3 regions of the Jeotgalibaca porci genome follow, and region 2 is predicted to be linked to each of the others. Evidence: a T-box and tRNA genes for the amino acid it is inferred to sense, from the RefSeq annotation. Region 2 holds a T-box; the other regions hold tRNA genes.

Region 1 (2,243 bases), 990 kb from region 2:
TGAAGTTAAACCTTTAAGTTTTTGAATCAAATTCGTTGCCTGCATTCTTAGACCGAAACGTTCAGATAGTCCAATCATTGGCAACGTTAAAAAGAATAATGTAACCAGACGATTATTAACAAATGCAGAGCCTAAAATTTCTAAAATCTCCACAAAAGAAATACCGGATACTAACCCGGTCACAATTGCAGCAATTAAAACAACAGCAATCGTATCAAGCTTTAGAACAAAACCAACGACAATAATAGCAATACCAATTAATCGTATCCATTCCATTATTTCTCACTCCTTATATAATATTTTTAATCATCTTATTATACCAGATATACGAATATGTTGAAAAACTTAGGCCTTATCGGACAGTAATCTATAGTGTGGGTGATGAAAGTTGCGTTTGAAAGCAGTTAGAGCGGCGTCTTACCTCTTCTACCGGCTTTCACGGTTTCTGAATTTGCTGAAAGCCGGTATTTTTCATATTTTACCGGCTTTCAGCGTTTTGTAATTCCCTGAAAGCCGGCTCCTTCCTTTTTACCTAAAAAAAAAGCATTTTATTTATCTAACAATCTCCGTTTATGCATCATTTAAGCACGTCCACAAAGGAATCACCCGGTCCAAAGATTGTTAAATCAAGCTTTTTTTCCACGTGGAATAAGTCGAGGAGTTATGTTAGGGTGACTCGACGTGCAAAGGTTGGTTGATTTAAGCTGACTTTTTCACGCTTTCGCGGTAAATAGTGCAAGAGTTGGACCTTTTCAACTGACCTTTGCACGTCTACACAATGAATGACGTTCCTCCAGAAACTTATATTACCCTATACTACTACAAAAAAAGCACCATCATCTCATAAGAAATGATGGTGCTAAAGTATACCGGCGGCCGGGGTCGAACCGGCACGCCCTCGCGGGCACTGGATTTTGAGTCCAGCGCGTCTGCCTATTCCGCCACGCCGGCATCTTACATATTAAGATTGTTAAGAAAAAAAAGCACCCACGACTTCAACTAATATTTAGTTCAGTCAATAGGTGGCTGTGCCTTCGTTATAATCTTACTGGGCTAGCTGGATTCGAACCAACGATGACGGAGTCAAAGTCCGTTGCCTTACCGCTTGGCTATAGCCCAAAAATGGGGCGACTGATGGGAATTGAACCCACGAATGCCGGATCCACAAACCGGTGCGTTAACCACTTCGCCACAATCGCCATAATAATCCAAAACAGGGGTAGTAGGATTCGAACCCACACTGACGGTTTTGGAGACCGTAGTACTACCATTATACTATACCCCTAAAACAAAAAAAGAATGGAGGGGGGCAGATTCGAACTGCCGAACCCGAAGGAGCGGATTTACAGTCCGCCGCGTTTAGCCACTTCGCTACCCCTCCATGGTGGCCTGGGACGGAATCGAACCGCCGACACCTTGAGCTTCAATCAAGTGCTCTACCAACTGAGCTACCAGGCCAATCTGTGAAACAACACTGTGGACATACGTCCAAGTGAATTATACTTCCTTATGCAGCTATACATTAAGAAGATAAAACGGTCCCGACGGGATTTGAACCCGCGATCTCCTGCGTGACAGGCAGGCATGTTGACCCCTACACCACGGAACCAATGGAGGTTGACGGGATCGAACCGCCGACCCTCTGCTTGTAAGGCAGATGCTCTCCCAGCTGAGCTAAACCTCCATGTATTTCTATAAATACAATTTGTTATGACCCGTACGGGACTCGAACCCGTGTTACCGCCGTGAAAGGGCGGTGTCTTAACCGCTTGACCAACGGGCCATTATAATAATATTTTTGAACGGAGAGTAAGGGATTCGAACCCTTGAGACGGTTTCCCGCCTACACGGTTTCCAACCGTGCTCCTTCGGCCACTCGGACAACTCTCCAGAGAACCTATTATAATCAATCATATCCCTCTTCATAAAAAGAGAACTCCGCAAGTAGGACTCGAACCTACGACATCATGATTAACAGTCATGCGCTACTACCAACTGAGCTATTGCGGAATAAAATTACTGCGCGGCAACGTCCTACTCTCACAAAGGGAAACCCTTCACTACAATCGGCGCTAAGAAGCTTAACTTCTGTGTTCGGGATGGGAACAGGTGTGACCTTCTCGCCATCGTCACCGCACAATTATTTAATTAAAGGAACAACGTTCCCTCAAAACTGAATCCATAACACGACTGAACAGCTGACCAAAGCTCATTCATCGCTTGCTTTTTTTATTCTAAATCTT
Region 2 (2,243 bases):
TGAACAGTTGACTGTTCAGCATTCAAAGCTGCAATTGCACTTTCTTCTTCGATTTTTTTAATATGTAAATCAGCTTTCAATTGCTCAAGCTCAGTTGACATACCGATAATTTCTTCAAGTTTCTCTTCAGAAGCTACTTTTTTATCTGTAACAGCTTCTTTATCAGAAATTTGTTGTTCAACTAATGATTTGTTCGCTGATACCATTGTTGTAACGACTTCAACACGTGCAACTAAATCTGTTAAAGATTCAGAAGCAAATACAAAGTTAATGTAGTTTGTGTTTGAACCATTTACCTGTACAGAACGGGCTTGTTCTTGTAATTGCTCTTCACGTTTTTCAATAATAATTTCTAATTTTTCGATTTCTTCAGCCAATGTAGTTACTTCGTCTTGTGTTGTGATACGAGACTCAAGTAATTCATTTGAACGAGATTCTGCAGCAGAAATTTCTGCTTGAACAGCAGTTAACGTTTGTTGTGCTGATAGAACTTCAGATTGAATTGCTTCTAATTTAGATTCTTGTTGTTCAATTTTATTTTGTAATTCATCTGCGGAAGCGGCAATAGGTGCTATCATCGTTGATGCAAGCAATGAACTTGTGAGTAATAATGTGGCAAGTTTCTTCTTCAAGTTAGTACCTCCGTGTCGGTTTCATATATATTTTAAAGTTTATATTTATCTCAGTGATGAAATCATAGCATAGTTACTTTGTGAAAAATCGTTTTTCGACAACTTGTAGCTTCTTTGTAACACATCTGTAACACAACCCAACTTATGTCCTAAAGCGCTTTAGACAGTTGACGGAATCAAGCGCGCTCGTTATAATAATTGCAATCATACAAATATTAAAAGTGATGACGGAAACCAGTAGGATTAAGGTTTTGAATTCGTAGAGAGCCGATGGTGGTGAGAATCGGTACGACCTTGAACTGAATTACACTCCCGAGCTTTCTTAAACAAGCGTTTAGCAGACGTTACCTGCAAAGAGGTATTTCGATTTTTTCGAAATGCAATCTGGGTGGTACCACGGTAAATTATCGTCCCTGACTGTTACAGTCGGGGACTTTTTTTATACAAAAAAATAGAAATCGGAGGCAAATATACATGAATATTATTGAAGATTTAGAATGGCGCGGTGCCATTAATCAACAGACGGACGCTGAAGGACTAACGAAGTTAATTGAAAAGAAAAGTATTGGCTTATACTGTGGAATCGATGCTACGGGTGCAAGTATGCATATTGGACACTTGATTCCCTTCATGATTCTGAAAAGATTCCAACTAGCTGGCCACAAACCGGTCATTTTAATCGGCGCTGCAACAGGTTCAATTGGAGACCCTAGCGGAAAGTCAGAGGAACGCGTTTTACAATCAGAAGAAACGGTCGCTTACAACGCGCAAAAGATTACAGAACAAATGCAAAAGTTGTTCAAAGCTGGCGAGTCAGACTCAGAAATTCGTCTCGTTAATAACTTAGACTGGACGAAGAACCTCTCATTGTTAGATTTCCTGAGAGATTTCGGTAAAAACTTCAACCTGAATACCATGTTAGCAAAAGATATCGTTGCAAGCCGTTTGGAAACAGGAATTTCATTTACGGAATTCTCTTACCAAATTTTGCAATCCATGGATTACCTCCACTTATACCGTAACCTAGACGTGCAATTGCAAGTTGGTGGTGCGGATCAATGGGGAAATATTACAGCCGGTTTGGAATTAATCCGTAAAAAAGAAGGCGCGGAAGCAGAAGCATACGGTCTGACTATTCCGTTGATGTTGAAAGCGGATGGTACGAAATTCGGTAAGACGGCTGGCGGCGCGGTGTGGTTGGATGCGGAAATGACAACGCCTTACGAATTCTACCAATTCTGGGTAAACCAAGATGACCGTGATGTCGTGAAATACTTGAACTACTTTACATTCCTTTCACAAGAAGAAATTTCTTCATTGGCTGAAAAAGTTGAAACAGAACCACATAAACGCGAAGCCCAAAAAACACTTGCAGCTGAAATGACAAAATTTGTCCACGGCGAACAAGCGTTGGCAGATGCATTAAAAATTACGGAAGCACTATTTACTGGAAACGTAAAAGAATTGAACGCCAATGAAATCGCGCAAGGGTTCAAAAATATGCCCACTTTCGAATCTGATTTAACTGAACAAGAATTGGTTACATGGTTGGTTGATTTAGGAATCGAGCCATCTCGTCGTCAATCACGTGAAGATATCCAAAACGGTGCT
Region 3 (2,243 bases), 400 kb from region 2:
TTTAATATCAGCTTATTTCGGAGGATTACCCAAGTCCGGCTGAAGGGAACGGTCTTGAAAACCGTCAGGCGTGTAAAAGCGTGCAAGGGTTCGAATCCCTTATCCTCCTTCATTATCTTTTTATGAGATATGACATATTATTTTATTATCGCGGGGTAGAGCAGTTGGCAGCTCGTCGGGCTCATAACCCGGAGGTCACAGGTTCGAGTCCTGTCCCCGCAATTATCATGTTCATAGCATCATGATACACGTGAGCATTTGCTCACATTTACTTTTTAAATGCCGGTTCCGTGGTGTAGGGGTCAACATGCCTGCCTGTCACGCAGGAGATCGCGGGTTCAAATCCCGTCGGGACCGCCATGCGGGTGTAGTTTAGTGGTAAAACCACAGCCTTCCAAGCTGTTGTCGGGAGTTCGATTCTCCTCACCCGCTTTTTTTATGGGCCTATAGCTCAGCTGGTTAGAGCGCACGCCTGATAAGCGTGAGGTCGATGGTTCGAGTCCATTTAGGCCCATTTTTTTATTTACATGGCCCGTTGGTCAAGCGGTTAAGACACCGCCCTTTCACGGCGGTAACACGGGTTCGAGTCCCGTACGGGTCATATTTTTGTTTTACAGTACATGGAGGTTTAGCTCAGCTGGGAGAGCATCTGCCTTACAAGCAGAGGGTCGGCGGTTCGATCCCGTCAACCTCCATTGGTTCCGTGGTGTAGGGGTCAACATGCCTGCCTGTCACGCAGGAGATCGCGGGTTCAAATCCCGTCGGGACCGTTATTATCTTCTTAATGTATAGCTGCATAAGGAAGTATAATTCACTTGGACGTATGTCCACAGTATTGTTTCACAGATTGGCCTGGTAGCTCAGTTGGTAGAGCACTTGATTGAAGCTCAAGGTGTCGGCGGTTCGATTCCGTCCCAGGCCACCATGGAGGGGTAGCGAAGTGGCTAAACGCGGCGGACTGTAAATCCGCTCCTTCGGGTTCGGCAGTTCGAATCTGCCCCCCTCCATTAATTTTTTATCCATAGGGGTATAGTTTAAAGGTAGAACTACGGTCTCCAAAACCGTCAGTGTGGGTTCAATTCCTACTACCCCTGTTTGGATTATTATGGCGATTGTGGCGAAGTGGTTAACGCACCGGTTTGTGGATCCGGCATTCGTGGGTTCAATTCCCATCAGTCGCCCCATTTTTGGGCTATAGCCAAGCGGTAAGGCAACGGACTTTGACTCCGTCATCGTTGGTTCGAATCCAGCTAGCCCAGTTAATACAAGTTATATGGCGGTATAGCCAAGTGGTAAGGCACAGGTCTGCAAAACCTTCATCACCGGTTCAAATCCGGTTACCGCCTTTCCCATTAGGGATGAAAATTTGCAAAAATAATGTAATGCCGGCGTGGCGGAATAGGCAGACGCGCTGGACTCAAAATCCAGTGCCCGCGAGGGCGTGCCGGTTCGACCCCGGCCGCCGGTATCTTATAAAAAAGCTCAAAACGTAAATTCGTTTTGAGCTTTTTTTGTATTTGAGTATATTACTAGAACGCTATATTAGTGCCTAACATGCTTTTTAAGAGATAGAAAAGAGTTTCACCTATAGAATAACGTTAAGTCGATTAGAATGGATTTATTGGCCACAAGAGACAATACAAAATATTTAGTAACGAACTGTTTCATATTGTGGTACACTATTCAAAATGATTTTTGAAAAGAGGATGAATAGTGTGAAAGCAATTATTACAGTTACTGGAAAAGACCACAAAGGCATTGTTGCTTCTGTGAGCACAAAGCTGTCAGATTTAGATGTAAATATATTGGATATCTCCCAAACATTGATGGAGGAATATTTCACAATGATTTTGTTAGTCGATTTTACTTCTTCACCTTATAGTATCGTTGAAGTTCAGAAGGAAATGGAAGAAATTGAAGAGAAACAAAAATTGGTCGTTCGCATACAATCGGAAGCAATTTTTGATGCGATGCATACCTTATAAGGCAGGTAAATGATATGAACCGACAAGAAAATATACTGGAAACAATTCAAATGATTGCGGAAGATAAGTTAGATATCCGCACAGTAACGATGGGGATATCGCTCTTAGATTGTGCGGATTCTGACGGTGAAAAAGCACGTGAGAAAATCTATAATAAAATCACGACATACGCCGAAAGATTAGTTGCTGTTGCAAGTGAAATTGAACAGGAGTTGGGTGTTCCCATTGTGAACAAACGTATTTCCGTAACACCTATTT

The links. The T-box of region 2 lies ahead of tyrS (tyrosine--tRNA ligase). A T-box ahead of a tRNA ligase gene usually reads a tRNA of that ligase, here a tRNA-Tyr.
Region 1: it encodes a tRNA-Tyr, which carries the amino acid that the T-box ahead of tyrS (tyrosine--tRNA ligase) is inferred to sense. The anticodon was not compared.
Region 3: it encodes a tRNA-Tyr, which carries the amino acid that the T-box ahead of tyrS (tyrosine--tRNA ligase) is inferred to sense. The anticodon was not compared.

Annotation. Positions count from the first base shown of each region.
Region 1 covers NZ_CP049889.1:628,785-631,027, forward strand. Annotated here, with positions in the region: gene G7058_RS03245 (DUF969 domain-containing protein) at 1-276, opposite strand, end outside; tRNA gene G7058_RS03250 (tRNA-Leu) at 868-951, opposite strand; tRNA gene G7058_RS03255 (tRNA-Gln) at 1,049-1,119, opposite strand; tRNA gene G7058_RS03260 (tRNA-His) at 1,124-1,199, opposite strand; tRNA gene G7058_RS03265 (tRNA-Trp) at 1,215-1,285, opposite strand; tRNA gene G7058_RS03270 (tRNA-Tyr) at 1,301-1,381, opposite strand; tRNA gene G7058_RS03275 (tRNA-Phe) at 1,383-1,458, opposite strand; tRNA gene G7058_RS03280 (tRNA-Asp) at 1,537-1,609, opposite strand; tRNA gene G7058_RS03285 (tRNA-Val) at 1,612-1,684, opposite strand; tRNA gene G7058_RS03290 (tRNA-Glu) at 1,712-1,783, opposite strand; tRNA gene G7058_RS03295 (tRNA-Ser) at 1,804-1,890, opposite strand; tRNA gene G7058_RS03300 (tRNA-Asn) at 1,937-2,010, opposite strand; rRNA gene rrf (5S ribosomal RNA) at 2,022-2,137, opposite strand; rRNA gene G7058_RS03310 (23S ribosomal RNA) at 2,242-2,243, opposite strand, start outside.
Region 2 covers NZ_CP049889.1:1,614,960-1,617,202, reverse strand. Annotated here, with positions in the region: gene G7058_RS08255 (C40 family peptidase) at 1-632, opposite strand, end outside; T-box leader at 848-1,050, shown strand; gene tyrS (tyrosine--tRNA ligase) at 1,107-2,243, shown strand, end outside.
Region 3 covers NZ_CP049889.1:1,213,793-1,216,035, forward strand. Annotated here, with positions in the region: tRNA gene G7058_RS06210 (tRNA-Ser) at 20-109, shown strand; tRNA gene G7058_RS06215 (tRNA-Met) at 150-222, shown strand; tRNA gene G7058_RS06220 (tRNA-Asp) at 285-360, shown strand; tRNA gene G7058_RS06225 (tRNA-Gly) at 362-432, shown strand; tRNA gene G7058_RS06230 (tRNA-Ile) at 441-514, shown strand; tRNA gene G7058_RS06235 (tRNA-Glu) at 530-601, shown strand; tRNA gene G7058_RS06240 (tRNA-Val) at 623-695, shown strand; tRNA gene G7058_RS06245 (tRNA-Asp) at 698-770, shown strand; tRNA gene G7058_RS06250 (tRNA-Phe) at 850-925, shown strand; tRNA gene G7058_RS06255 (tRNA-Tyr) at 927-1,007, shown strand; tRNA gene G7058_RS06260 (tRNA-Trp) at 1,024-1,094, shown strand; tRNA gene G7058_RS06265 (tRNA-His) at 1,109-1,184, shown strand; tRNA gene G7058_RS06270 (tRNA-Gln) at 1,189-1,259, shown strand; tRNA gene G7058_RS06275 (tRNA-Cys) at 1,276-1,346, shown strand; tRNA gene G7058_RS06280 (tRNA-Leu) at 1,385-1,468, shown strand; gene G7058_RS06285 (ACT domain-containing protein) at 1,716-1,985, shown strand; gene G7058_RS06290 (PFL family protein) at 2,000-2,243, shown strand, end outside.